DNA from 3 places in the Streptomyces sp. NPDC060232 genome. Region 1 is predicted to be linked to each of the others. Evidence: riboswitches for the same ligand, from Rfam matches in the RefSeq annotation. Region 1 holds a riboswitch; each other region holds the start of a gene.

Region 1 (9,631 bases):
GACGGCGGGAAGGCCGTCCTGCGCACCCGCTGACGGGGTGGGCAGGGCGGCCTTCGTCGTACGGGCCCGCGCGCGGCGGACCTACTCCGCCTCACCCTCCAGGTTGCCCTCGGTGTCCAGGTACACCTGGCGCAGCGCTTCGAGGATCCGGGCGTCCGGCTTCTCCCACATGCCGCGCGACTCCGCTTCGAGGAGGCGCTCCGCGATGCCGTGCAGGGCCCACGGGTTGGCCTCCTCCAGGAACGCGCGGTTGACCGGGTCCAGGACGTACGCCTCGGTCAGCTTGTCGTACATCCAGTCCGCGACCACGCCCGTCGTGGCGTCGTAGCCGAAGAGGTAGTCCACCGTGGCCGCGAGCTCGAAGGCGCCCTTGTAGCCGTGCCGGCGCATCGCCTCGATCCACTTCGGGTTCACCACGCGGGCGCGGAACACCCGTGAGGTCTCCTCGACCAGGGTGCGGGTCTTGACCGTCTCCGGGCGGGTGGAGTCGCCGATGTACGCCTCCGGGGCCGTGCCGCGCAGCGCGCGGACCGTGGCCACCATGCCGCCGTGGTACTGGAAGTAGTCGTCCGAGTCCGCGATGTCGTGCTCGCGGGTGTCGGTGTTCTTCGCCGCGACCGTGATCCGCTTGTAGGCCGTCTCCATCTCGTCCCGGGCAGGGCGTCCTTCGAGGCCGCGGCCGTAGGCGTAGCCGCCCCACACCGTGTAGACCTCCGCGAGGTCGGCGTCCGTACGCCAGTCGCGGGAGTCGATCAGCTGGAGGATGCCCGCCCCGTACGTACCCGGGCGCGAGCCGAAGATACGGGTCGTCGCGCGGCGCTCGTCACCGTGCAGGGCCAGGTCCGCCTGGGCGTGCGCGCGTACGTGGTTCTCGGACTCCGGCTCCTCCAGCGAGGCCGCCAGCCGCACCGCGTCGTCCAGCAGGCCGATCACGTGCGGGAACGCGTCGCGGAAGAAGCCCGAGATGCGCAGCGTCACGTCGATGCGCGGCCGGCCCAGCTCCCCGAGCGGGATCGGCTCCAGTCCGGTCACGCGGCGCGAGGCCTCGTCCCAGACCGGGCGGATGCCGAGCAGCGCGAGAGCCTCGGCGACGTCGTCGCCCGCCGTGCGCATCGCGCTCGTACCCCACAGGGACAGGCCGACCGAGGCCGGCCACTCGCCGTTGTCGGTGCGGTAGCGCGTGAGCAGGGAGTCGGCCAGGGCCTGGCCCGTCTCCCAGGCGAGGCGGGACGGAACGGCCTTGGGGTCGACCGAGTAGAAGTTGCGGCCCGTCGGCAGGACGTTCACCAGCCCGCGCAGCGGCGAGCCCGAGGGGCCGGCCGGGACGAACCGGCCGTCCAGGGCCGCGACCACGTGGGCGATCTCGTCCGTGGTGCCCGCCAGACGCGGCACGACCTCGTGCGCGGCGAAGGTCAGGACCGCCGCCACCTCCGGGGAGTGGTCCGCGGCGACCGCGGCGACCGCGGAAGGGTCCCAGTTCGCGTCCTCCATCGCCTGCACCAGGGAGCGGGCCGTCTCCTCGACGGCGTCCGCCGAGGTACGGGTGGCCGCGGACTCGTCCAGGCCGAGCGCCTCGCGCAGACCCGGAAGGGCCGCGGTGCCGCCCCAGATCTGCCGGGCGCGCAGGATGGCGAGGACCAGGTTGACCCGGGCCTCACCCGTCGGCGCGCCGCCCAGGACGTGCAGGCCGTCGCGGATCTGGGCGTCCTTGACCTCGCACAGCCAGCCGTCGACGTGCAGCAGGAAGTCGTCGAAGCCGTCGTCGTCCGGACGCTCCTCCAGCCCCAGGTCGTGGTCGAGCTTCGCCGCCTGGATCAGCGTCCAGATCTGCGCGCGGATGGCCGGCAGCTTCGCCGGGTCCATCGCGGAGATCTGGGCGTACTCGTCCAGGTGCTGCTCCAGCCGGGCGATGTCGCCGTACGACTCCGCGCGCGCCATCGGCGGCACCAGGTGGTCGACCAGCGTGGCGTGCACGCGGCGCTTGGCCTGTGTGCCCTCGCCCGGGTCGTTGACCAGGAACGGGTAGACCAGGGGCAGGTCGCCGAGGGCGGCGTCCGGGGCGCAGGCCGCGGACAGGCCCGCGTTCTTGCCGGGCAGCCACTCAAGGTTCCCGTGCTTGCCCAGGTGGATCATCGCGTCGGCGCCGAAGCCGCCGTCCTGCGCGCGCGCCTGGATCCAGCGGTACGCGGCCAGGTAGTGGTGCGAGGGCGGCAGATCGGGGTCGTGGTAGATCGCGATCGGGTTCTCGCCGAAGCCGCGCGGCGGCTGGATGAGGATGAGGAGGTTCCCGCGGCGCAGGGCGGCGAGGACGATGTCGCCCTCCGGGTTCGCGGAACGGTCCACGAACATGCTGCCCGGGGCCTCGCCCCAGTGCTCCTCGACACTCTCGCGAAGCTCGGCCGGGAGCTCGGCGAACCAGCGCTTGTAGTCGGCGGCGGGGATGCGGACCGGGTTGCGGGCCAGCTGCTCCTCGGTGAGCCAGTCCTGGTCGTGGCCGCCGGCCTCGATCAGGGCGCGGATCAGCTCGTCCCCGTCACCCGAGACCAGACCGGGGATCTCGGGGACCGGGCCGAAGTCGTAGCCCTCGGCGATCAGGGTGCGCAGCAGCTCCACCGCGCTGGCCGGGGTGTCCAGGCCGACGGCGTTGCCGATGCGGGAGTGCTTGGTCGGGTATGCCGAGAGGACGAGGGCGATCCTCTTGTCGCGGCGCTCGATGTGACGCAGCCGGGCGTGGCGTACGGCGATGCCCGCGACCCGGGAGGCCCGCTCGGGGTCGGCGACGTAGGCGGGCAGGCCGTCCTCGTCGAACTCCTTGAAGGAGAACGGGACGGTGATCAGGCGGCCGTCGAACTCCGGCACGGCGACCTGCGTCGCGGCGTCCAGCGGCGAGAGGCCCTCGTCGTTCTCCTCCCAGGCGGAGCGGGATCCGGTCAGGCACAGGGCCTGGAGGATCGGCACGCCGAGCGCGGCGAGCGCGCCCGCGTCCCAGGACTCGTCGTCCCCGCCCGCCGAGGCGGTGGCGGGCTTGGTGCCGCCGGCCGCGAGGACGGTGGTGACGACCGCGTCCGCGGACCCCAGGGCCTCGACGAGCGCCGGCTCCGGGCTGCGCAGGGAGGAGACGTAGAGGGGGACCGGCCGGGCGCCGTGGGCCTCGATGGCCTCGCAGAGGGTGTGCACGAAGCCGGTGTTGCCGCTCATCTGGTGGGCGCGGTAGTAGAGCACGGCGACCTCGGGGCCGTCCGTGCGCTGCGCGGTGCGCTCCAGGGGCCCCCAGGTGGGGGCGGCGGCGGGCGGCTCGAAGCCGTGACCGGTGAGCAGGACGGTGTCGGAGAGGAACCGGGCCAGCTGTTCGAGGTTGGCCGGGCCGCCGTGCGCGAGGTAGGCGTGCGCCTCGGCCGCGATGCCGATCGGGACCGTGGAGGCCTCCATCAGCTGGGCGTCCGGGGCCTGTTCGCCCGTCAGGACCACGACCGGGCGGGTCTGGCCGGGGGCCAGCAGCAGGTCCAGGCCGTCCGGCCAGGCGCGCAGGCCGCCGAGGAGGCGTACGACGACCAGGTCGGCCCCGTCGAGCAGGCCGGGGAGGTCGTCGAGGGGAAGGCGGGAGGGGTTGGCGAACCGGTACGGGACGGGGGCGTCCGCCGTGTTCGCTGCGCGAGCGCTGAGCAGATCGGTGTCGGACGTCGACAGCAGCAGGATCATGCGGCGGCAGGCCTTCCTCGGGGTTTCCGCGCCCCGGGCAGTGAGGACAGCGGGAGTTCCTGACTCACCCGGCCGTATGGCTCTGCCGGGTTCACAGTGGCGGGACCGCGCCGGAATCGCACCGGGCTTCCTCCCATGTCGCCGTCCTCGGCGACGGCGGACCGTATGGGCCGCCGGAAGGTCATCTTAGGGGCGGGTGGTTCCCGTCCCGGTGGGCGGGGCGGGTGGTCGGGTGCGGTGGCCCTGCGGGGGCTCTGCCGGTTGGGTGGGGTGGTCGGGTCGGGTGCTGTCCGTTGTGGGGGTTCTGCCGGTGGCTTCGCCGCTGGGGCGGGTGTATCGGGTGCGGCGCCGTTGCGGGGGCTCTGCCCCCGAACCCCCGCGCCTGAAACGCCGGCGGGGCCGGGATTTCCGGCGGCGCCGGGAGCGCGCCGGGTGACGGAGCGTGGCGGTGGACACAGTTCCGGGGAGCGCAATCGTGGGTATGCTCGCCGCCATGCCCCAGCCCCCCTCCGCCGTATCGCGGGACGAACCCGTCATACGGGACCGCGGTGACGCCTGCCCCGGCGCGCTCCGGCTGCACGCGGCGGACGACGGGCACCTCGCGCGCGTCCGGATCCCCGGCGGGGCGCTGACCGCCCGCCAGGCCTCGCTCCTGGCGTCGGCCGCCGACCGGTTCGGCGACGGGCACCTGGAACTCACCTCCCGCGGCAACGTCCAGCTGCGCGGCCTCGCCGACGGCTGCGGCGCCGGCCTCGCGGAGCTGCTCGACGCCGCCGGGCTGCTGCCCGCGCCCGCCCACGAACGCGTACGCAACATCGTGGCCACGCCGACCTCGCAGGACGTACTGCCCTGGGTGCGCGAACTGGACCGGCTGCTGTGCGCCGACACCCGCGTCACCGCGCTGTCCGGCCGCTTCCTCTTCGCCCTCGACGACGGCCGCGGCGACGTGGCCGCCCTGGAACCCGACGTCACCGTGCTCGGGCAGCCCGGCGGACGGGCCCTGGTGCGCCTCGGCGCCGCCGCAGGCGCGGTGGCCGTCGCCGCGGCGGACGCCCCGCGGGCCGCGCTGCTCGCCGCCGCGTACTTCCTCGACGCCGTCGACGCGGCCGGCACCCGCCCCTGGCGGGTCGCCGAACTCCCCGCCCGACACGCCCTGGACGACGGGCAGTTCGCGGCCCGGCTGGCCGCCGCCGGCATCGGCGCGGTACGCGTGCCGACGGTGGACTGGCCGTACTGCGCCCCGCCCGTGCCCGGCCCGCACGACCCCCTGTGCGTGATGCCCCCGTTCGGCCGGCTGAGCACCGGCCAGTGGAGGGTCCTCGTCCAGGCGGCCGAGCACGGCGACGGGTTGCGGATCACCCCGTGGCGCACGATCGTCCTTCCGGGCGCCTCTGCCCCGGCCGCCCTGCCGGCCGACGCGGGGCTCGTCGTCTCCCCGGACAGCCCCTGGCTGTCCGTCACCGCCTGCACCGGGCGCCCCGGTTGCGCCAAATCCCTCGCGGACGTACGCGCCGACGCGCGCGCCCTGGTGGAGCGGGCGCGGGGGCCGCTGCCCGTGCACTGGTCCGGCTGCGAGCGCCGCTGCGGCCACCCGCGGGGCACGCAGTGGGTGGACGCGCTCGCCACCGCGGACGGGTACCGGCTCTCCGTACAGGGGCGCACCCTGCCGCACCGGCCAGACCTGGCGGCCGCCCTCACGGCCGCACGCGAGAACACCTCATCACCCCAGAGTCCGAAGACGCAGTGAAGAAATGAGCGAGTACACCGTGTTTGAGTACGAGAAGGACGGCGCCGCGATCTACCGCCAGTCCTTTGCCACGATCCGCGCCGAGGCGGACCTCTCCGGGCTGCCCGCCTCGGTCGCCCAGGTCGCGGTGCGCATGATTCACGCCTGCGGGATGACCGACCTCCCGCAGGACCTGGGGTACACCCCCGAGGTGGTGCTGCGCGCCCGCGCCGCACTGGAAGCGGGCGCGCCGATCCTGTGCGACGTCCAGATGGTCGCCAGCGGCGTCACCCGCAAGCGGCTGCCCGCCGACAACGACGTGGTCTGCACGCTCTCCGACCCGGCGGTCCCGGACCTCGCCGCGAAGATGGGCACCACCCGCAGCGCCGCCGCCCTCGAAGTGTGGCGCGACCGAGGCCTGTTGGAGGGTTCGGTGGTCGCCGTCGGCAACGCGCCGACCGCCCTGTTCCGGCTGCTGGAGATGATCGAGGAAGGCGCCCCGCGGCCCGCCGCCGTCATCGGGGTGCCCGTCGGCTTCATCGGCGCCGCCGAGTCCAAGGACGCCCTCGCCGCCCACCCCTTGGGCCTCGACCACCTCGTCGTACGCGGCCGCCGTGGCGGCAGCGCCATCGCCGCGGCCGCCCTCAACGCCATCGCGAGCGTGGCCGAATGAGCGACGCGCAGCCCAAGGGCCGCCTCTACGGCGTCGGGCTCGGCCCCGGCGACCCGAACCTGATGACCCTGCGAGCCGTCGAAGCGATCGGCGAGGCGGACGTCGTCGCCTACCACAGCGCCCGCCACGGCCGGTCCATCGCCCGCTCGATCGCCGCGAAGCACCTGCGCGAGAGCCACATCGAGGAGCCGCTGGTCTACCCGGTCACCACCGAGACCACCGACCACCCCGGCGGCTACCAGGGCGCCATGGAGGAGTTCTACGAGGAGGCCGCCGCCCGGCTGGCCGCCCACCTGGACGCCGGCCGGACCGTCGCCGTGCTCGCGGAGGGCGACCCGCTCTTCTACAGCTCGTACATGCACATGCACAAGCGGCTCGCGGACCGCTACGCCACCGAGGTCATCCCCGGGGTCACCTCGGTCAGCGCCGCCGCCGCCCGGCTGGGCACCCCGCTCGTGGAGGGCGAGGAGGTCCTGACCATCCTCCCCGGCACGCTGCCGCAGGAGGAGCTGACCGCCCGCCTCGCCGCCACCGACTCGGCGGTCGTGATGAAGCTCGGCCGGACCTTCCCCGCCGTGCTCGGCGCGATGGAGAACAGCGGCCGGCTCGCCGAGGCCCGCTACGTCGAGCGCGCCACGATGGAGGGCGAGCGCACCGGCGTCCTCGCCGACACCGACCCCGGCAGCGTGCCGTACTTCGCCGTCGCCGTGGTGCCCAGCCGGATCGGCAACCCGGGCAGCGTGCCGTCCGGCCCCGGCGAGGTCGTCGTCGTCGGCACCGGCCCGGCCGGCCCGCTGTGGCTCACCCCGCAGACCCGGCGCGCCCTCGCGGACGCCGAGGTGCTCGTCGGATACACCACGTACCTGGACCGGGTGCCCGTCAAGCCGGGCCAGGTCCGGCACGGCTCCGACAACAAGGTGGAGTCGGAGCGCGCCGAGTTCGCCCTCGACCTCGCCCGCCGCGGCCAGCGGGTGGCCGTGGTCTCCGGCGGCGACCCGGGCGTCTTCGCCATGGCCACGGCGGTCCTGGAGGTCGCCGGGCAGGCGGAGTACAAGGACGTGCCCGTACGGGTCCTGCCGGGAGTGACCGCGGCCAACGCGGCCGCCGCCGCGGCCGGCGCCCCGCTCGGCCACGACTACGCGACGATCTCGCTGTCCGACCGGCTCAAGCCGTGGGAGGTCATCGCGGAGCGGCTGCGCGCGGCCGCCGCGGCCGACCTGGTGCTCGCCCTCTACAACCCCGGCTCCCGCAGCCGGACCTGGCAGGTGGCGCAGGCCCGCGAGCTGCTGCTGGAACTGCGCTCGCCGCAGACCCCGGTGGTCGTCGCCCGCGACGTGGGCGGCCCGGAGCAGTCGGTGCGGATCGTCACGCTCGCCGAACTGGAGCCGTCCGAGGTCGACATGCGCACGATCCTGCTGGTCGGCTCCTCGCAGACGCAGATCACCGAACGGGCCGACGGCTCGCGGATCACCTGGACGCCGCGCCGCTACCCGTGACCTGGCGGGTGTGACGTGATCGGCGTCGGGCCCGGGGTGGTTCCCACCACCCCGGGTCCGCCGTCCTCACGCGTGCTGCCGCAGCCAGTCCAGGGCCGCGGCCACCGAATCCGCCCGCGTGACGCCCTGCGGTACCGGGGGGCGGCGTACGACGAGGACCGGGACGCCCGCCTCGCGGGCGGCCGTCAGCTTGGGGGCGGTCGCAGAGCCGCCGCTGTCCTTCGTCACCAGGACGTCGATCCGGTGCCGGGCCAGCAGTTCCCGCTCGTCGTCGAGGGTGAACGGGCCCCGGTCCAGCAGGACTTCGAGGCGTGCGGGGACAGGCCCGGCCGGGGGGTCCACCGAACGCACCAGGAACCACAGGCCGTCGAGGTCCGCGAAGGTGTGCAGGCCCATCCGGCCGGTGGTCAGGAACACCCTGCTGCCGAGGTCCGGCAGCAGGGCGGCGGCCCCGGCGAGGGAGTCCGCGAACGTCCACGCGTCGCCCGGGCCGGGCTCCCAGCCGGGGCGGCGCAGCGCCAGCAGCGGTACGCCCGAAAGCGCCGCCGCCCCGGCCGCGTTGAAGCTCATGCGCTCCGCGAAGGGGTGGGTGGCGTCGATCACGCGGGTGACCCCGTGCGCGCCGATCCAGGCCGCCAGCCCGCCCGGCCCGCCGAAGCCGCCGACGCGCGTCCCGCCCGGCGGGAGCACGGGCGCGGCGACCCGGCCCGCCAGCGAGGTCGTCACCCGGTACGAGGACTCCCGCGCCAGCGCCTCCGCCAGGCGGCGGGCCTCGGTGGTGCCGCCCAGGATCAGGACGTGGCCGCCGGTACCCGCAGGGGCCGGTTCAGCAGGCATGCCGGTCGCGCTCGGGGGAGTACAGGTGGCTGTCGCGGAACTGCTCCGCGCCCAGGGTGCGGCCCACCACGATGACGGCGGTGCGGACCAGGCCCGCCTCCTTCACCTGGCCGGCGATGTCGGCCAGGGTGCCGCGCAGGATCAGCTCGTCGGGGCGGCTGGCCATCGCCACCACCGCCACCGGGCACTCGGCCCCGTAGTGCGGCAGCAGCTCCTCGACCACCCGGTCCACGTAGCGGGTGGCCAGGTGCAGGACGAGCAGCGCGCCGCTGCGGCCCAGGGTGGCCAGGTCCTCGCCGGGCGGCATCGGGGTCGCCTGCTGGGCGATCCGGGTGAGGATCACGGTCTGCCCGACGGTGGGCACCGTCAGCTCCCGCTTGAGGGCGGCGGCCGCGGCGGCGAAGGCCGGCACGCCCGGGACGACCTCGTAGGGGATGCCGGCCGCGTCCAGCCGCCGCATCTGTTCGGCGACGGCGCTGAAGATCGACGGGTCGCCCGAGTGCAGCCGCGCCACGTCCTGGCCCGCCTCGTGGGCCCGTACGCACTCGGCGACGATCTCGTCCAGGTTCAGCTGCGAGGTGTCGACGAGGCGGGCGTCCCGCGGGCACTCGGCGAGCAGGTCGCGCGGCACGAGGCTGCCCGCGTACAGGCAGACCGGGGCGGCGGCGAGGGTCCGGGCACCGCGCACCGTGATCAGGTCGGCGGCGCCGGGGCCCGCACCGATGAAGTACACGGTCATGTCTGATCCTTCTCCTTGGTGTGCGTGTCCGTGTGCGTGTGCGTGTCCGTGGCCGTGGCCGTGTCGGTGTCCGTGTGCGTGGCCGTGTCGGTGTCCGGCTGCTTCGTCACCGACCACTGGGTGACCGGCATGGCCTGCCGCCAGCCCGTGAAACCGCCGACCGGCGCGGCGTGCGCGACGGCCAGTTTCACCAGATCGCCGCCGTGGCGCCGGTAGCGGTCGGTGAGGACCGCCTCCGACTCCAGGGTGACGGTGTTGACCACCAGCCGGCCGCCGGGGGCCAGCGCGGCCCAGGCCGCGTCCAGCAGGCCCGGCGCGGTCAGCCCGCCGCCGATGAACACCGCGTCGGGGGCCGGGAGCCCGGCGAGCGCCTCCGGCGCAGCCCCGACGACCACGCGCAGGCCGGGTACGCCGAGCGCGGCCGCGTTACGGGTGATCCGCGCGGCCCGTTCCGGGACGCG
Region 2 (9,631 bases), on a different contig from region 1:
CCGAGCTGGGCTGGTTCCCCGACCGCCCGGGCTGCGCCGAAGGGCTGCGCGCCCTCGCCCGCAGCTGAGGCGGCCGGGCCCCGGCGCGGCCGCTCCCGGCCCTGGGAGCCTCCTACTTGGCGCCGAAGTTCTGCGTCCACCAAGGGCCGCCCGCGCTCTGGTGGACGCCCACGCCGATGTCCTTGAAGGAGCAGTTGAGGATGTTCGCCCGGTGGCCCGGGCTCTTCATCCAGGAGTCCATGACCGCCTGCGCCGTCTGCTGGCCCTTGGCGATGTTCTCGCCGTACGTCGACCAGCGGTAGCCGGACGCCGTCGTGCGCTGGCCGGGGTCCTTGCCGTCGGGGTTGGTGTGGTCGAAGAAGTGCCGCGCGGCCATGTCGTCGGAGTGCCCCTGGGCCGCCGCCCGCAGCTGCTGGTCCTCCCTGAGGGGGCCGCAGCCGGCCGCCGCCCGCTCGGTGTTGACCAGCGCGACCACCTGGCCGGCGATGCCCGGCGGCGCGGGCGCCGGCCCCGGCGCCGAGGCGCGCGGGCTCGGCGAGCTGCTGCGGCTCTGTGTGGGGCGCGGGCTCGCCGAGGCCGAAGCGGAGGCGGACGGAGACGGGGAGGCCGACGCGGTCGGCGAGGGGGAGGCCGACGGTGAAGGGACCCCGGCGGACTCCGTGGCCGAGAGCGCGGCCAGCGGCGCGGCGGACGCGCCGCCCTCGTCCTTGGAGCTCCCGGAACCGGGGAGCCCGCCGAGGTAGGCCAGGCCGCCGCCCGCGACACAGGCGGCGACCACCGCGCCGCCGACGACCCGGCGGCGGCTCTGCCGGCGCTTGCGCAGCGCACCGCGGCCGCCGGCGGCGGTGGCCGCGCCGGCGGCCCGGCCCGTGCCGGCCACCGGAGTGAGCTGGGTGGCGCCTTCGGTGGAACCGCCGTCGGCGCCGTTCATGCCGTCCGGCGCGTAGGCCGCCGCCGCGGGGTCGAAGCCGGCCGCGCCGGCCGTGCGTATCCCGGCCAGCAGGGCCGCCGAGACCGGTACGAGGGCCAGCCCGGCCAGCAGCCCCTCCGCCGGAACCAGCCCGCTCCACAGGCCCGAGCACCGTACGCATGCACGCGCGTGACGGGCTATTCGCTTGCGCCACAGCGCCGAGGGCTGCCCGTCCCAGGCCGCCAGCACGGTCCTCAGCTCCTCGCACGACGGCTGGGCGTCCAGTGCGCGCTCCACCACCCGCGCCGCCTCCAGCTGCGCCTTCATCCGCTGCACCCGTACCGCCGTGTGCTGCGGGGACAGCTCCAGCGCCGAGGCCACCTCCGCCCGGGTCAGCTCCCCGGCGCACTCCAGCCACCACAGCGACAGCAGCGCCCGGTCCTCGGGCTCCAGCCAGCGTGTCGCCCGGGCCGTCTCACGCCGCTGGCCCGCCAGGTTGAGGCGTACGACGGTCAGGTCGACGAAGTCCGCGCCCGGGTCGGCCACGTCCCAGGCCGACTCCAGGGTGCTCTCGCCGAAGCCGCTCTGCCGGGCCTGCCAGTGCGCCCGCACCCGGTTCATCGCGATGGCCACCAGCCAGGACCGGAACGACTCCTCCGCCCGCAGGCCGCCCAGCCCGTCCAGGGCCCGCAGCATCGTGTCCTGCACCACGTCGTCCACGTCGCAGGAGCCGCCCAGGGCCCGCCCGACGATGTTGTAGACGAGCGGGAGGTGGGCGCCGACGAGCTCGTCCTGTGCGCGGGGATCGCCCGCGCGAGCCGCTGCCACCAGCGCTGCGGTGTGCTGAGTAGTCATGTGAATGTCCCTGTCCGTACCGGCGGTCGATGATGCCCGATACATGGGAGACCGAGCAGGGGGACCTCGATAACAGTTAATCGGAAGAATTTTCCCGGGCGCCATTTCCGGGCACCCACCGGGGTCACAGCAGGGGCGCCGGCGCCTTCCCGGCGGCGCGCAGGGCGGGCGCGTACGGCCTCCCTCTCGGTGTCCGGCCGCGGCGGCACCGGGCGGGTTCCGGCCTTCAGTGAGACGGCGGCGCCGGCGGCCGCGTACCGGGGAGGGGCGGCGGGGCGAGCAGGCCGCCTGCGCCGCGCCGGTGCTCCGCCGCCGCTTCGGGATCGGTGACCCAGCCCGCGGCAAGGACCAGCCGGGAGGCGCGGTCGACGGCCAGGAACCCGAACGGCCGGTCGAAACGGACCTCGGCCCGCCGGGCCCGGTGGCTGGGCTGCCGTGCGGCGCCGCCGGGCCTGGCGGCGATGGCGGTGACGGCCGCCGCCTCGAACCCCGCGGCGTGGAAGCGGGCCATCGCCGACTGCCGTGCGGAGCTGATCGCCAGCGGGCTGGTGCTGATGCCGGGGAAGTGCCCGTGGTCGCTGTCCGTCGCGGTCAGCAGGCCGAACAGCGCCGCGTCCTCCAGCAGGTCGTGCTCCGCGGACAGGGAGAAGACCACCGTGGACACGGACAGCATGGGCCGCGGGGTGAACGCGTCCACCGTCCCGATCGCCAGCCCGGGGCCCGGCGTCCCGTCCGGGAGGGCGTCGCCACCCACGGACGGCTGGTCTCCGGAGACGGCCGCGATACCGGTCGCCAGTACCTCGGCGGCCGGCGCCGCCGGGCCGCCGAGGAGCAGGTGCACGTCCATGTCCATGCCCTCGGCGCCGGTGACCTCCAGGGCCGTGACCGGCCCCGCGGGGCCCTCGGCGACCCGGACCGGGTCCAGCGACGCCGTGGTGCGCACCAGCTGCCGCAGGCCGCGGCCCGCCCAGGGGCCGTCGGAGGGCCGGCCGGGGAACTCCCGGAACGGCTCGGCCCACTTCAGCGTCAGCGCGAACGCGGACGCGAGGACGAGGCGGGTGTCGCGGGTGAGGGACACCGGCATGCGTTCGATCAGGCCGCCGGTCCGGTCCGACGCCCATGCGTCCAGGACCTCCGTGTCCCCCTCCAGGTCCCCGGTCAGCGTGCCCCGGGTGCCGGGCGGCAGCTTCGCCGACCAGCCGTCCTCCAGCGGCAGGCCGGCCGCCGCCCACAGGCCGGTCGCCGTGCTGAGTCCCCGTACGCCGTCCAGCGCGGCCAGCAGCTCCCGCGCGGCGGCGGCCGCGTCCTCGGCGGGTATGCCCAGCGCCTGCGCCAGTTCGTCGCGGGCCGGCCCGGCGGAGCCGTCCGCGAGCAGGGCGAGCAGCGGCCAGACCCCGGCCGCGGTGAAGACCGTGCCCCCGCCGCCGCAAGCGGCCCGCGCGGCCCAGCGCGCGGTGAGGTGGTTGACCGCCCGTACCGCCCGTACCGCCGGTGCCGCCTGCACGGCCCGTTCCGTCGAATTCGTCTGCGTCATGCGGGGGAGCGTACGTGGAGGGACGCCGCCGGGCTGGTGGACCGGCTGACGGGCTCGGCGTCCACCACATCCCGTTGCACGCCGGCTCCGCGAGGCCGGCCGGACGCGTCCCTAGGGTCTGTATCGAGTTGCCCCGTGGAGCAAGGAGCGGCGTTCGGTGCGTGCCGGGCCTCGCGACGCCGCGGGGCAACTCGATACAGACCCTAGCCCCGGTCGAGGTCGGTGTGCAGCAGGTGGTGGTCCGAGTACGGGCTCGGGCGGACACGGTGGGTGCGCGGGGTGATGCCGCGCAGGAACACGTAGTCGAACTTGCTGTTCCAATCGGTGGTCGTTCCGCAGACGTCAGGGTCGGCGTCGGCGTCGTCACCGTCGGCGGTCGAGGGGCGGCAGCCGGGGTCCGTGTCCGTGGCCAGGGCCCACATCGGGCCGAGTTCGGGGGCGTGCGGCACGGCGTTGAAGTCGCCGAGGACGATCGCGCGGTCGTGGCGGGCGACCTCCGCGGCGAGTACCCGCACCTGGCGCGCCCGTGCCTCTGGCTGCCGGCGCTCGGCGAGGTGGGTGTTGAAGACGCGGACGGGCCGGCCGCTCACCAGCGTGGTGACGGCCAGGTAGCCGCGGTCCTCTGAGCCGCCGTCGGGGTATTCGATGCTCACCCGGTCCGTCATCGGCGCCGCCGCGAGGATCGCCTGGCCGTAGCCGCCCGGCCGCCACGGCAGCCCCCCGCAGCGGTTCCAGTTCCGCAGGACCGTCCCGTACGCGACCCGGTAGACCAGCCCGTAGACCTCCTCCAGGTACGTGCGGATCTGCTCGACGTCGCGTACGCAGGCCTCCTGAAGGCCGATGACCTGCGGCGCGTACGTGGCGATCTCCGTCGCCCGGCCGTAGTCCTGCCCGCTCCCTCCGCACGGATTGCAGATGTTCCACGTGCCGACCCGATCCGGGACGACCCCCTTGGCGACGTCGAACGGCAGCGGTCCGGTGGGGGGCGCGCCGCCCGGTGCGCCGGGGCCGAGGAGCAGCAGCATGCAGACCGCGGTCATCGCGCCCGCGGCCCACCGCGCGCCCCTGCTCAGCACCATCGCCTCCCCGAAGTGGACGCACATCATCACACGGTGCGCCCGGCGCCCACCGCACACAATCGAGGTGCTCCCCGACCGCTCCGTCCGGCATCATCACGGCATGATCGGCAATCGGATCACCCATCGCACGGCGGACGGCGTCCGCGTACCCGGCACCTGGCGGCACGCGTTCATATGCAACGGCGGCTCCTACTTCCTCACCGACCTCTTCATATACGCCGACGGCCTCGTCGATTGCTGGGAGCTGGTCACCCTTGACGAGTTCGAGCAGAAGCTCCGCCGCGGATGGGTGGCCACCAGCCTTCCGGACGGCGGACGCGCCTCCGCGCACCACCTGGCCTCGTGGACGTTCGGCGAACCGCGCACCTGGCTGACCGCGGACCTGCTGCTCGCCGAAGTCCGCGACACCGTCGACGAGCTGAACGGCCGCCCCGACTCGACCGCCCGCTGCCTCGCCGCGGTGGACGTCTTCATGGCGGACCGTACGGAGGACAACCGAGCCGCTGCCCGGGCCGCCTACCTGGCCATCCCCGAGACCGTGCGGCACTACGCGCTCGGCGACATGGACCGCAAGGACTACCCCCTCCGGGTGCTGGTGGCGGGGCCCGGCGGCCGGACCCCGGACGAGCCCGGCGAAGCGGTCACGCAGGAGGAGTACGACGAGGCCGTCGCATACTTCGAGGACCGCGAGCGGTGGATCGCGAAGGCCCCTTCCCGCGTGCCCGCCGACGGGCCGGCCGAGTCCTTCGCCCCCGCAGTCAAGATCTACCACTCGTACCCGCAACGCGCGCTCGAAGACCCGGGCAAGCAGGCCCTGCGCAACGACTACCCCGCCCCGATCACCGTCGACGACGCCACCTACCCGTCGGTGGCCCACGCGTACTGGGCGCTGTCCGTCGCCGAACCGGAGGCCCGGACCGCGGTCCTGGCGGCCGAGTCGGGCGGGAAGGCACGTACGGCCGCGGTCGCGGCGCCGCGGCGCGAAGGCTGGGAGCAGGTCCGGACGGCGGTCATGGCCCGTCTGCTGCGCGCCAAGTACGAGCAACACCCCGACCTCGCGGCGATCCTGCTCGCCACGGGTGACGCGACCGTGCTCTACGACGACGCCGACTCGGGCTTCTGGGGCGAGAACGGAGGCCGGGGCCGCAACTGGACGGGCCGCCTCCTCGAACTCGTCCGTTCCGAGCTGCTGGCCGGGCAGACCCTCATCGACTGACGCGCACGCCTTCGCCGCGCGGCTGGAGACCTCGGTGAGGCCGCCGGGAACGGCGTCCACCCGGGGCTGTTCACCGAGGCGTTCCGGGCGTCCCTGCACGGGCTGGCGACCCTGGCCCGGGCCGGACGGCTGCTGCCCGGTGGACCGCATGAGCGCGATCGTCCGCAGCGGTGTGCTCGGCGAGCAGGCCGGCTGCGGCGGCGCCGGTGCCGGGGGCGGCGCGGCAGGGGCCGGGGGAACGGCCGCGTGTTCCGCTGGAGCCGAGGGGGCCGAGGGCGGGTGGCCCCCCGACCCCGCTTCACGTGCGCGTTCTGGCAGACTGGGGCGCGTAACCAGGCGGTGCAGGACAGGAAACCGGTGTGATTCCGGTGCGGTCCCGCCACTGTGACCGGTCTTGCCGAGTGGGGAGACCGGGAGTCAGACACTGACGCACCGCCTCTGCTCCTTCACGTCGACCAGGGGACGCGGATCCCCCGGAGAGGCCACGCCATGTCGCGTTCCCGCGCCGCCCTGCGCGCGCTCACCCCCGTCGCGCTCCTCATATCCCTGACCGGCTGCGCCGGTTCACCCGGTGCCGGGCAGGACGGGGCCGCCGGGGCTCCCGGCGGCGCGCCCGGTTTCCCGTACACCGTCACCAACTGCGGTGTGAGCAGCACCTACCAGGCGCCACCCCGGCGCGCGGTCACCATGAACCAGCACGCCACCGAGCTGATGCTCGCCCTCGGCCTGGGCGACCGGATCGCCGGCTCCGCCTACCTCGACGATGCCGTTCTGCCCGCCTACCGGCCCGCCTACGACAAGATCAAGGTGCTGGCCCAGGAGTACCCGTCCAAGGAGGTCCTGCTCGGCGCCGACCCGGACTTCGTCTACGGCGGCTACGCCAGCGCCTTCGACAAGACGCAGGGCCGCGACCGCGAGGGGCTCGCCAAGTCCGGCATCAACTCCCGCCTCAACGTGGAGTACTGCACCGAGGGGACCGTCGGTCTCGACCAGCTGAAGACCGAGATCACCGAAGTCGCGCGGACCTTCGGCGTGCCCGAGCGCGGCGCGCAGCTCATCGAGGACGAGCAGCGCCGCATCGACGCCGTGACCACACGCGTCAAGGACAAGCCCCGGCCGACCGTCTTCGCCTACGACTCCGGTGAGGCCTCCGCCTCCACCTCCGGAGGCGACGGCATCGGCAACGAGATCATCTCCCTCTCCGGCGGCACGAACGTCTTCGCCGACCTGAAGGACACCTTCGGCGACGTCGCCTGGGAGAAGGTGATCGAGCGCAAGCCCGAGGTCGTCCTCATCTACGACTACGGCGGCACCAGCGTGGAGGCCAAGAAGCAGCGCCTGCTGAACGATCCGGCCCTCGCCGACGTGCCCGCCGTCAAGAACCGGCGGTTCGTCGTCCTGCCGCTCTCCTCCGTCGTCCTCGGCGTCCGGGTGGCGGACGCCGTGGAGGCGCTGGGCGGCCAGCTCCACCCGAACGCCGCGTGAGGCTCCGCACCGGGGCGGCCCTCGCGGTCCTCGCCGCCGCTCTCGCCGCCTCGGTGATCGCGGGACTGGCGCTGGGCCCCGTACGGATCGCCCCCGACCGGGTGCTCGACATCGTCCTCGGCGGCCTGACGGGGAACCGGCCCACCGGAGCCTTCGCCTCCATCGTGTGGGACGTACGCATGCCGCGGATCCTGCTCGGCGCCGTGGTCGGAGCCGGGCTCGCCGTGGCGGGCACCGTGCTCCAGGCACTCGTACGCAACCAGCTCGCCGACCCCTTCCTGCTCGGGGCCTCCTCCGGGGCCTCCGCCGGAGCCGTACTCGTGATCGTCTTCGGCACGGCCGCGGCCGGATTCGGCATGGGAGTGCCGCTGGCCGCCTTCACCGGTTCCATGGCCGCACTCGTGGCCGTCTACGCCATGGCCCGCCGCGGCGGCACCATGACCACCGGCCGGCTCATCCTGGCCGGCGTGGCCGTCCAGTACATCCTGTCCGCCTTCACCAGCCTCGTCCTCGTGCTCGCCGCGCACCCCGACCAGATCCGCTCCGTGCTCTTCTGGACCCTCGGCGGACTCGGCGGAGCGCGCTGGGAAGAACTGGCCCTGCCCACCCTCGCGCTGCTCGCCGGCGGCGCACTGCTCCTCGCCCTCGCCCGGCCGCTCGACCTGCTCCTCGCCGGGGAGGAGGGCGCGCACACCCTGGGCCTGGACACCGGGCGCTTCCGCGCCGCCGTGTTCGTCCTGACCTCCCTCGTCATCGGAGTGCTCGTCGCCTGCAGCGGGGCGATCGGCTTCGTCGGGCTGATGGTCCCGCACGCCGCCCGGATGGCCGTGGGCGCCGGACACCGGGCACTGCTGCCCGTCGCCGCGCTCGGCGGGGCGGTGTTCCTGATCCTGGCCGACCTGATCGCCCGTACGGCAGCCGCCCCCGAGGAGATACCGGTGGGCGTGGTCACCGCCCTCATCGGCGGGCCGTTCTTCCTCTGGATGCTGCGCCGCTCCAGCCGTACCGAAGGAGTGACGGGATGACGGCAGGGACCGGGCAGGCCCGGCCGGTGCAACTCGCCGTCGAGGGCGTGCGCTACGAGACCGACGGGCACACGCTGCTGCAGGGGATCGACCTCACCGCCCGGCCCGGCGAGACGGTGGGAGTGGTCGGCCCCAACGGCAGCGGCAAGACCACCCTGCTGCGCTGCGTCTACGGCACCCTGCGGGCGACCGCCGGACGGGTGCTGCTGGACGGCGCGGACGCGGGCGCGCTCACCGTCAAGGAACGGGCGCGGCGCGTCGCGGTGGTACCGCAGGACGCGAGCGGCACCTTCGGGCTGACCGTCCGCGAGGTCGTCGCCATGGGGCGCAGCCCGCACAAGCGCTTCTGGGAGCAGGACGGTCCGGACGACGTACGACGCGTCGCCGGGGCCCTGGACACCGTGGGCGCGGGCCCCTTCGCGGCCCGCCGCTTCGACGAGCTGTCCGGGGGCGAGAGGCAACGCGTCCTGGTGGCCCGGGCCCTGGTCCAGGATCCGGGGCTGCTCGCCCTCGACGAGCCGACCAACCACCTGGACATCCGCTACCAGTTGGAGGTCCTCGGCCTGGTCCGGGCACTGCCCGCGACCAGCCTGCTCGTCCTGCACGACCTCAACCTCGCCGCCGCCTTCTGCGACCGGCTGTACGTCCTGTCGGGCGGCCGCGTCGTGGCCTCGGGGCCGCCCCGGGAGGTGCTCACCGAGGAGCTGCTGGCCGAGGTCTACGGGGTGCGCGCCCGGGTCGAGGTCCACCCCGAGACGGGCGCGCCCAACGTCGTCTACCTGCCGGTCGCGGTGGGCTCCTGGTAGCCGTAGGGGCGCGTGATGATCTCCATCCCGTGCCCCGCGGGGTCCGTGAAGTAGACGCCGCGGCCCCCGTCGTTGTGGTTGATCTCGCCGGGGAGCCTGCCGTGCGGGTCGGCGAAGTACGGGACCCCCGCCGCGCGGATCTTCTCGAACGCCGCGTCGAACTCCTCCTCGGAGAGGAGGAAGGCGTAGTGCTGCGGGGTGATGGACTCGGCCCGAATGGTGGCGAAGTCCAGGGTGACGCCGTTGGCGGTGTCGACGGGGATGAACGGCCCCCACTCGGTTCCGACCGCCAGGCCGAGGACGTGCGCCAGGAACTCGGCGGACTCCCGGTTGTCACGGGAGTGGATGATCGTGTGGTTCAGCTGTACGGACATGGGTGAATGCCTCCGGAAGGCACCTCACGGGCACCTCCATGCCTCACCCGGTCGGTGACCGACACGCGATGCCGTGATCGTGATCCTAGGCGGCGGGCCGGGGCGAAGCCAAGCGCTTTCCGCGTGCACGCCGCAGCGCGCACCCCTGCCGCCGCAGCGCGCACCCCGGTCGCCGCCCCGCACGTCGGCCCGGGCCGCCGCCCGACGCCGGCGTCAGGAACTCCCGTACACCGCATCGACGTTGTCCTGCGCGGGATGCGACCGGCCGGCCGGGCCCGCCGCGAACACCCGCAGGAGGTTCTCCGTCACCCGGGTGGTCAGCGCCCCGGACCGCGCGTCGAGCCCGT
Region 3 (9,631 bases), on a different contig from region 1:
GCCTCGGCGTCGACGGCCTGCGGGAGCGGTGTGGCGGCCGCCGGGACGGCAGAGCCGGACGCGGCGCGGGCGATCTTCGTAGCCGGGCGCGAGCGCAGGTAGTACGTGGTCTTCAGACCCTGCTTCCAGGCGTACGCGTACATCGAGCTGAGCTTGCCGATGGTGGGCGTCTCCAGGAACAGGTTCAGCGACTGCGACTGGTCCAGGAACGGCGTACGGGCCGCCGCCATGTCGATCAGACCGCGCTGCGGGATCTCCCACGCCGTGCGGTACAGCTCGCGGACCTCGGCCGGGATCCAGCCGAAGCCCTGGACCGAGCCGGAGGCGTCGCGCAGCGCCTCACGGGTCTGGGCGTCCCACACGCCGAGCTGCTTCAGCTCGTCCACCAGGTACGCGTTGACCTGGAGGAACTCACCGCTCAGCGTCTCGCGCTTGAAGAGGTTGGAGACCTGCGGCTCGATGCACTCGTACACGCCCGCGATCGAGGCGATCGTCGCCGTCGGCGCGATGGCCAGCAGCAGGGAGTTGCGCATGCCGGTCTCGGCGACGCGGGCGCGCAGTGCGTCCCAGCGCTCCGGCCAGTTCAGCTCGGTGTCGTAGTGGTCCGGGTGCAGGACGCCGCGCGCGGTACGGGTCTGCTCCCAGGCCGGCAGCGGGCCGCTGCGCTCGGCGAGGTCGCAGGACGCCTCGTACGCGGCGAGCATGATGCGCTCGGAGAGCTTGGTGGACAGCGCCTTCGCCTCGGGGGAGTCGAAGGGCAGCTTCAGCTTGAAGAAGACGTCCTGGAGGCCCATCGCGCCCAGGCCCACCGGGCGCCAGCGGGCGTTGGAGCGGCCGGCCTGCTCGGTCGGGTAGAAGTTGATGTCCACCACGCGGTCGAGGAAGGTGACGGCGGTGCGGACGGTCTCGTCGATCCGCTCCCAGTCGATCCCGCCGTCCACGACGAAGGCGCCGAGGTTGACCGAGCCGAGGTTGCAGACGGCCGTCTCGCCGTCGTCGGTGACCTCGATGATCTCGGTGCACAGGTTCGAGGAGTGCACGACGGTGCCCGGCTCGGCGGTCTGGTTCGCCGTGCGGTTGGAGGCGTCCTTGAAGGTCATCCAGCCCTGGCCGGTCTGCGCGAGGGTGCGCATCATCCGGCCGTACAGGTCGCGGGCGGGCATGGTCTTGCGGGCCAGGCCGTCGGCCTCGGCCTTGCGGTAGGCGGCGTCGAACTCGTCGCCCCACAGGTCGACCAGCTCGGGCACGTCGGCGGGGGAGAACAGCGACCACTCGGCGTCGGCGTTCACGCGGCGCATGAACTCGTCCGGGACCCAGTGGGCGAGGTTCAGGTTGTGGGTGCGGCGCTGGTCCTCACCGGTGTTGTCGCGGAGCTCCAGGAACTCCTCGATGTCCGCGTGCCAGGTCTCCAGGTAGACCGCGGCGGCGCCCTTGCGGCGGCCGCCCTGGTTCACGGCGGCGACGGAGGCGTCGAGGGTCTTCAGGAACGGCACGATGCCGTTGGAGTGGCCGTTGGTACCGCGGATCAGCGAACCGCGGGCGCGGATGCGGGAGTACGACAGGCCGATGCCGCCCGCGTGCTTCGACAGGCGCGCGACCTGGTGGTAGCGGTCGTAGATCGAGTCCAGCTCGTCCAGCGGGGAGTCCAGCAGGTAGCAGGAGGACATCTGCGGGTGCCGGGTGCCGGAGTTGAAGAGCGTGGGGGAGGAGGGCAGGTAGTCGAGGCGGCTCATCAGCCGGTACAGCGAGGCGACCTCCTCGACGGCCTGGACGCTCTCGTCCGCGGCGAGGCCGCAGGCCACGCGCAGCATGAAGTACTGCGGGGTCTCGATGACCTGACGGGTGATGGGGTGGCGCAGCAAGTAGCGGCTGTGCAGGGTGCGCAGGCCGAAGAAGCCGAAGCGGTCGTCGGCGCCCTCGGCGAGGGTGTGCTCGACCAGCGCGTCCAGGCGGCTCGCGTGGGCGCGTACGAACGCGGCGGTGCGGTCGGCGATGAGGCCCTCGCGGTGGCCGACCTCGACGGAGGCGGAGAAGGAGGTGGAGCCCTGGCTCGCGGCCTCGTCGCGCACGGCCAGCGTCAGCAGGCGGGCGGCGAGCTTCGAGTACGCGGGGTCCTCGGAGATCAGCCCGGCGGCGGACTCGGTGGCCAACCCCCGCAGTTCGGCCTCGTCGGCGGCGGAGCTGCGGCCGCGGAGCGCGGCGGCGGCGACGCGGCCGGGGTCGGTGTCGGGGAGGTCCGCCGTAAGTTCGGTGAGGGTACGCAGCAGCGTGGCCCCCGGGCCCTCGGTGTTGTCGCCAGAAACGGACTCGGCGCGCGGTGCGGAAGGCGCGATGGTCACGGCGGGAGCTCTCCCTCGCTCGGCCCGGTCATCGGCGGGCGGGCGCGGGCGCATGCGGGCGTGGCAGGAAAGGGCACACCGCATGGCGTCCACCGGCCCAACCGCGAGGCCCGGACGTGTCGGCACCCGGTTCGGTCGATCCGGGCGCGCTGACGGCAGGTCATCGGACTTGGTGTCCGGTTGCCGGACACTTCATACCGTTGCGGGACAGTTCCGGATTCCCACCGGATTCCCCTGCGGCGACAGCAGGCATGAGCATACATGTGGGGGCGGCCTTGTGCGGCAACCCCCACATGTAGTGTCGGCGCGGCTACAGCTTGAGTCGGTACGTGAGGAGTGTCAGGCCTTCGATGGGCGCCCAGTCACGCTCGGGAGTGCGTACGAAGCCCAGGCGGGTGTAGATCCGGTGGGCCCCGGCCATGCTGCGCTGGGTGGAGAGCACGACCCCCGTGACGCCCTCGATCGACCGCGCCCGGTCGATGCAGGCCCGCACCAGGGCCTCGCCGGCGCCCTGGCCCCGGGCCGCGTGGGCCACCGCCAGCATCCGGAACTCGGCCTCGTCCGGGCCCGCGATGTCGGCGAGCGGGCTGCCGGGCGCCGCGAAGGTCACCCCGCCCAGCACCCGCCCGTCGCGCTCGGCGACGAGCACCTCGGCCAGTGCGGCCCGCCCGGCCACGTCGCGCAGCACGTTCAGGTAGGCGTCGTCCTCGTTGAAGTCCAGGTGCCCGTCGGCGAGGTAGGCCTGCGCCGTGATCTCACCCAGCTCGGCGTGGTCGGCGTCCCGTACCGCTCTGATCGTGATGTCCATGCGGTCGAGTGTGCAGGACGCCTGTCGGCGCCCGGCGCTATCGTCGGAGGCAGCACCGTCGAGGAAGGTGAGCGAGGCATGACCGTGATGACCGACAGGCCCCACATGCTGACCGAGGACTTCGAGGCCGTCGCGCGCATAGGCGCCAGAGAGGTCGAAGGTCTGCGGCTGGAGTTCATCGACGGGGTCATCAGGAGCAAGGCAGTGCCGGACGGGGATCACGGGCGGATCATTGTTTGGCTGAGCCGGATCTGCATGCAGCACCACCCGGACCTCTGGCTGCACGCCGGGCAGGGGGTCAAGGTGGAGCAGTACCGGGAGGGTCGCGCCATCCCGGACGGCGTCCTGGCGCATGAGGACGCCTTCGTCGGCCAGGGCGACTGGGTGGATCCCGGGCCGGTCCTGATGGCCGTCGAGGTGACCTCGTGGGACTCCGACACCGAGCGGCGTGATCGGATCGAGAAGCCGCGCGCCTACGCGTCGACGGGTATCCCCGTCTACCTGCTCATCGACCGGCTCGAATGCCAGGTCCTCGTCCACAGCGACCCGGACGGCCACCGCTACGAGACCGTCCGCACCGTCCCCTTCGGCAAGGACGTCCGCCTCCCCGACCCCGTCGGTATCACCCTCCCGACCGAGCCCCTCAAGGACTGGGTGCGCTGAGGAACGCCGAAGGGCCCCGCCGCGTCGTGCGGCGGGGCCCTTCGCAGGTGTCAGCAGCAGCGGAAGCCCTCGCGGGGGTCCGCCTCGCGGGCGTCCGTGCGGGCGCGTTCGAAGGCGCGGCGGGTGAGGACCTCCGCGTCCGGGTCGTGGGAGCGGGCGTGGGCCACGTACCGGTCGTAGGCGGCCTCCCCGGAGAACTCCCGTACGTAGAACCGGGCCCTGGCCAGCACGGCGCGTACGCCGCTCACCCCACCGGCTCCTTGACCTGCCCGCCGCCGGAGTCGCGGCCGGCCGCGGCGGCGAGCTGGGTCCGCTCCTCGGCGGTCGCGATCAGGCCGGCCGGGGCGACGATCTTCGACTCGGTCCACGGGACCTCGGAGAGCTTCGCCGAACCCGGGTCGCGGACGGCCTGGACGCAGGTCCGCAGGGCGTCCGCGAGGACCACGATGATCAGGACCGCGAAGAGGGCGCACAGCACGCCGTCGACCGTGGCGTTGGTGACGATCGTGTGCATGTCGTCCATGTTCTTGGCCGGGGCCAGGACCTTGTCGGCGTCGATGCCCGCCTGGTACTTGTCGCGCTGGGCGAAGAAGCCGACCTTCACGTCCTCGGAGAAGACCTTCTGGTAGCTGGCGGTGAGGGTCACCGTGGCATCCCACACCAGTGGCACGCCCGTGACCCACGCCCACTTCAGCCGCCCGGACTTGACCAGCAGCGTGGTGCAGACGGCCAGCGCGACCGCGGCGAGCAGCTGGTTGGCGATGCCGAAGAGCGGGAAGAGCTGGTTGATGCCGCCCAGCGGGTCCTTGATGCCGACCCACAGGAAGTAGCCCCACGCGCCGACCACGATCGCGCTCGCGAACCACACGCCGGGCTTCCAGCTGACGTCCTTGAAGGACTTGTGGACGTTGCCGAGGGTGTCCTGGAGCATGAACCGGCCCACGCGGGTGCCCGCGTCGAGCGTCGTCAGGATGAAGAGCGCCTCGAACATGATCGCGAAGTGGTACCAGAAGGCCTTCATCCCGGCGCCGCCGATGACGGAGGAGAAGATCTCCGACATTCCGAGTGCGAAGGTCGGCGCGCCGCCGGTGCGGGACAGCAGACTGGCTTCCTCGACATCCTTCGCGGCCTGGGTGAGCGCCTCGGGTGAGATGGCGAAGCCGAAGTTCGTCACCGCCTGCGAGGCGGACTCGACCGTGGTGCCGATGACCCCGCCGGGGGAGTTGACCGCGAAGAAGAGGCCGGGCTCGATGATGCAGGCCGCGATGATCGCCATGACGGCGACGAACGACTCGGTCAGCATGGCGCCGTAGCCGATCATGCGGACCTGGGTCTCCTTCTGGATCATCTTCGGGGTGGTGCCCGAGGAGACCAGGGCGTGGAAGCCGGAGAGCGCGCCGCACGCGATGGTGATGAAGACGAAGGGGAACATCGAACCGGCGAAGACCGGGCCGTCGCCGCGGGCCGCGAACTCGGTGACCGACGGCATCTTCAGCGTCGGCATCGCGATGACCACGCCGATCGCGAGGAGCGCGATGGTGCCGACCTTCATGAAGGTGGAGAGGTAGTCGCGGGGGGCGAGCAGCATCCACACCGGGAGGACGGACGCCAGGAACCCGTACACCACCATCCAGATGACGAGCGTCTCCTTCTCCAGGGTGAAGGTCCCGGCGAAGGAGGACTCGGCGACCCAGCCGCCCGCGACGATGGCGAGCAGCAGCAGGGCGACACCGATGAGGGAGACCTCGGTGACCCGGCCCGGCCGCAGGACGCGCAGGTAGAAGCCCATGAAGACGGCGATCGGGATGGTCATGCCGATGGAGAAGACGCCCCAGGGGGAGTGCGCCAGGGCGTTGACGATGACCAGGGCCAGCACCGCCAGCAGGATGATCATGATGGCGAACACGGCGACCAGGGCGGCGGCTCCGCCCACGGGGCCGATCTCGTCCCGCGCCATCTGGCCGAGCGAACGGCCGTCGCGGCGGGTGGAGAAGAACAGCGTCACCATGTCCTGGACGGCGCCGGCGAAGATCACGCCCGCGACGATCCAGATGGTCCCGGGCAGGTAGCCCATCTGCGCGGCGAGGACGGGGCCGACGAGCGGACCGGCGCCGGCGACGGCGGCGAAGTGGTGGCCGAAGAGCACCCGGCGGTCGGTGGGATGGAAGTCGACACCGTTGTCAAGGCGTTCGGCAGGGGTGGCCCGCGTCGCGTCGACCCTCAGGACGCGCTGCGCGATGAAGCGGGCGTAGAAGCGGTAGCCGATGGCGTACGAGCCCAGCGCGGCGGCGAGCAGCCAGGCCGCGCTGATCTCCTCGCCGCGCGAGAGCGCGAGCACGCCCCAGCCGATGGCGCCGACGAGCCCGACGAGCACCCACACGGCGATGGACTTGGGAGAGGGCGAGCCCGATGGCGTTCCCGGACTCGCCGTGTCCCGTTGCGTCCCTGTTGCTTCCGGTTCAGGCATGATCTCTCGTCCCCTCGTCGATCATCTGCGTAAGCAGGCGGAATCTACGGGGGATTGCCTGGTGAACGTAAGACCCCGTCCGCATTCCGGCCGTCGAATTCCGGTACGCGGGGCGGGGTCACGGGAGTCAGACGGCGGGGCGCTTGAGCCTGGCGACGAACTTGTAGCGGTCGCCGCGGTACACCGACCGCACCCACTCCACCGGTTCGCCGTCGGCGTCCAGGGAGTGCCGGGAGAGCATGAGCATCGGCAGCCCGACGTCGGTGCCGAGCAGGCCGGCCTCGCGCGGGGTGGCCAGGGAGGTCTCGATCGTCTCCTCGGCCTCCGCGAGGTGGACGTCGTACACCTCGGCGAGGGCGGTGTAGAGGGAGGTGTACTTGGCGAGCGAGCGGCGCAGGGCGGGGAAGCGCTTGGCCGACAGGTGAGTGGTCTCGATGGCCATCGGCTCGCCGCTGGCCAGCCGCAGCCGCTCGATGCGCAGCACCCGCCCGCCGGTATTGATCTTCAGCAGGCCGGCGAGGGTGTCGTCGGCGGTCACGTAGCCGATGTCGAGGAGCTGCGAGGTCGGCTCCAGGCCCTGGGCCCGCATGTCCTCCGTGTAGGAGGTCAGTTGCAGGGCCTGCGAGACCTTGGGCTTGGCGACGAAGGTGCCTTTGCCCTGGATCCGCTCCAGTCGCCCCTCGACGACCAGTTCCTGGAGGGCCTGGCGGACCGTGGTGCGCGACGTGTCGAACTCGGCCGCGAGCGTGCGCTCCGGCGGTACCGGGGTGCCGGGCGGCAGCGTCTCGGTCATGTCGAGCAAGTGCCGCTTGAGTCGGTAGTACTTGGGTACACGCGCCGTGCGAGTGGCTGCCCCGCCGTCCGGCTCCGTGAGTGCCCCTTCGGTGGCCATCGCCGCCCGCCTTCCCGACTCCAGTTTCGCTGCCGTCACCGGCTCCTCCGATATGTGCGGTCACATGGTGACACGACTGGGGGTACAGGCCTTCTCTCTCCCCAGGTGTCGGTCCGATAACGGACCGGGCACCCGCTCATTAGACCCTTGACACCCCTAAAGGTCTAGGCCAAGCTCCAGCTACTGGTCTACACCAATATGGATCAGATCCCAGCCCCACGGCAGTACTTCGCGTATGTCACCGCGGCGGGCAAGGGAAGTGCAGGCAGGCATCCCTGAGGAGGGTGGCGTGAAGCGCAAGCTCATCGCGGCGGTCGGTGTCGCGGGCATGATGGTCGGACTCGCGGCGTGTGGCAATGGGGACGACGACAAGGCCAAGGCCGACGCGGGTCCCAAGGAGATCACCGTCTGGGTCATGGACGGTTCCGCGCCGAAGGCCTGGATCGACGAGGTCAACAAGGAGTTCTCGGCCAAGCACCCCGGTGTGACGGTCAAGGTCGAGGAGCAGAAGTGGACCGGCATCCAGGAGAAGGTCACCACGGCCCTCTCCGAGAACAACCCTCCGGACGTTCTTGAGCTCGGCAACACCCAGACCGCCGGCTACGCGGTCACCGGCGGTCTCGCCGACCTGACGAAGGACAAGGCCGCCCTCGGCGCCGACGCCTGGCAGAAGAGCATGCTCGCCTCGGCCGAGGTCGACGGCAAGCTCTACTCCGCTCCCTGGTACGCCGCCAACCGCGTCGTCATCTACGACAAGAAGGCCTTCGCCAAGGCCGGCGTCACCCCGCCCACCACCCGCGACGAGTGGGTGGCCGGCCTGGAGAAGCTGAAGGCGGCCGACCCGGCCACCCAGCCCATCTACCTGCCCGGCCAGAGCTGGTACGTCCTCGCCGGTCTCATCTGGGACGAGGGCGGCGACCTCGCCGTCAAGGACGGCGACAAGTGGAAGGGCGCCCTCGGCACCCCGCAGGCCGGCGCCGCGATGGAGTTCTACAAGAAGATCCAGTCCTACTCCACCGCGCCCAAGGACAAGGACGAGGCCAACCCGCAGCAGTCCACCGACATCGTCCCCAAGGGCGGCGTCGCCTCCTGGATCGGTCTCGGCTGGGAGGCCGGCGGTGCCGAGAAGGCCCTGAAGGACGCGGGCAAGGAAGCCGACTTCGGCTACTTCCCGATTCCGGGCAAGACCGCCGACAAGACCAGCACCGTCTTCCTCGGCGGCTCGAACCTCGCCGTCGCCGAGCGCTCCAAGAACAAGGAGCTCGCCAAGGAGTGGCTGGCCCTCGCCGCCGGCAAGGACCAGATGACCAAGTACGCCGCCGAGACCAAGGGCGCGCTGCTGCCGAACCAGGCCGCCGCCAACTTCACCCCGGCCGCGGGCTCCTTCGCCGAGGCCATGGGCAAGGCCGGCGTCAACGGCAAGATCACCCCGGTCACCGCGGGCTGGGCGAACGTCGAGACCGAGCCGAACCCCATCAAGGAGTTCATGACCAAGGTCCTGAAGGGTGAGGACGCGGCCAAGGCCGGGGCCGACGCGGACGCCGAGATCGCCAAGCGCATCAACAAGTAGTCCCGCCCGCAGTACCCGCAGGACCCGCACGACCCAGCAGTGTGAACGCACCGGGGAGTGCGGCAGGTGCCCGGACACCCGCCGCGCCCCCGGTCGCGCATTTGACTCCACAGTCAACCGCGAGGAAGCCAAGCCATGACCGTGCACTCCCAGGGAGCGGTGACCAGCGCTCCACAGGACGCACCACCGAAGTCCGCCGGACTGCCCGAGACGCCGGCCCCAGCAACCGGCCCCGGCGCCAGGCCGCCTCGCGGGGGCGCGAAGTCGCTCCCCACCGGGTGGCTGCCCTACCTGCTGGTCGCGCCCGCGGTGCTCGCCCTCGCGACGCTCCTGCTGTACCCGCTGATCAAGAACGTGATCCTGTCCCTCCAGGACATCAACAAGGTCGAGTTCATCCAGCGGAAGTACCCCTTCGCGGGATTCGACAACTACACCGAGCTGCTCGGCGACCCGGACTTCTGGACCGTCGTCGTCCGCAGCTTCGCCTTCACCCTCGCCAACGTCGCGCTGATCATGGTGCTGGGCAGCCTCATCGGCATCCTGCTCAACAAGCTCGGCAAGAAGATGCGCCTGGTCCTCTCGATGGCGCTGGTGATGGCCTGGGCCATGCCGATCGTCGCCTCGGTACAGGTCTTCCGGTGGCTGTTCGACGAGCAGTTCGGCGTCATGAACTGGGTCATGCGCACCGCCGGCTTCTCCGGCTACGAACAGCACAACTGGATGGAGACCGGCCTCTCCACCATGGTGATCGTCACGATCCTGGTGGTCTGGGGCTCCATCCCCTTCGTCGCCCTCAACATGTACGCCGGCCTCACCACCGTCGGCGCCGAGCTGTACGAGGCCGCCCGCATGGACGGCGCCAACGGCTGGCAGACCTTCTGGAAGATCGTCT

Evidence for each region. Region 1 has a riboswitch for cobalamin ahead of cobN (cobaltochelatase subunit CobN). Riboswitches for the same ligand answer to the same signal wherever they lie in the genome.
Region 2: linked by a shared signal. The riboswitch ahead of ACFWFZ_RS19950 (ABC transporter substrate-binding protein) and the one ahead of cobN (cobaltochelatase subunit CobN) in region 1 are both predicted to bind cobalamin.
Region 3: linked by a shared signal. The riboswitch ahead of ACFWFZ_RS22545 (ribonucleoside-diphosphate reductase subunit alpha) and the one ahead of cobN (cobaltochelatase subunit CobN) in region 1 are both predicted to bind cobalamin.

Annotation. Positions count from the first base shown of each region.
Region 1 covers NZ_JBHXAG010000030.1:7,197-16,827, forward strand. The annotation lists gene cobN (cobaltochelatase subunit CobN) at 82-3,699, opposite strand; cobalamin riboswitch at 3,732-3,890, opposite strand; gene ACFWFZ_RS30700 (cobalamin biosynthesis protein CobG) at 4,193-5,446, shown strand; gene ACFWFZ_RS30705 (precorrin-8X methylmutase) at 5,451-6,098, shown strand; gene ACFWFZ_RS30710 (precorrin-2 C(20)-methyltransferase) at 6,095-7,594, shown strand; gene ACFWFZ_RS30715 (cobalt-precorrin-6A reductase) at 7,661-8,431, opposite strand; gene cobM (precorrin-4 C(11)-methyltransferase) at 8,421-9,170, opposite strand; gene cbiE (precorrin-6y C5,15-methyltransferase (decarboxylating) subunit CbiE) at 9,167-9,631, opposite strand, start outside.
Region 2 covers NZ_JBHXAG010000013.1:33,364-42,994, reverse strand. The annotation lists gene ACFWFZ_RS19980 (hypothetical protein) at 1-68, shown strand, start outside; gene ACFWFZ_RS19975 (sigma-70 family RNA polymerase sigma factor) at 113-1,765, opposite strand; gene ACFWFZ_RS19970 (serpin family protein) at 1,992-3,299, opposite strand; gene ACFWFZ_RS19965 (endonuclease/exonuclease/phosphatase family protein) at 3,503-4,402, opposite strand; gene ACFWFZ_RS19960 (NADAR family protein) at 4,479-5,594, shown strand; partial or broken gene ACFWFZ_RS19955 (TetR family transcriptional regulator) at 5,602-5,750, shown strand; cobalamin riboswitch at 5,904-6,042, shown strand; gene ACFWFZ_RS19950 (ABC transporter substrate-binding protein) at 6,084-7,079, shown strand; gene ACFWFZ_RS19945 (FecCD family ABC transporter permease) at 7,076-8,104, shown strand; gene ACFWFZ_RS19940 (ABC transporter ATP-binding protein) at 8,101-8,910, shown strand; gene ACFWFZ_RS19935 (VOC family protein) at 8,880-9,284, opposite strand; gene ACFWFZ_RS19930 (N,N-dimethylformamidase beta subunit family domain-containing protein) at 9,498-9,631, opposite strand, start outside.
Region 3 covers NZ_JBHXAG010000015.1:159,534-169,164, forward strand. The annotation lists gene ACFWFZ_RS22545 (ribonucleoside-diphosphate reductase subunit alpha) at 1-2,339, opposite strand, end outside; cobalamin riboswitch at 2,476-2,605, opposite strand; gene ACFWFZ_RS22550 (GNAT family N-acetyltransferase) at 2,650-3,147, opposite strand; gene ACFWFZ_RS22555 (Uma2 family endonuclease) at 3,226-3,810, shown strand; gene ACFWFZ_RS22560 (YbdD/YjiX family protein) at 3,861-4,058, opposite strand; gene ACFWFZ_RS22565 (carbon starvation CstA family protein) at 4,055-6,277, opposite strand; gene ACFWFZ_RS22570 (GntR family transcriptional regulator) at 6,405-7,169, opposite strand; gene ACFWFZ_RS22575 (extracellular solute-binding protein) at 7,459-8,739, shown strand; gene ACFWFZ_RS22580 (ABC transporter permease subunit) at 8,875-9,631, shown strand, end outside.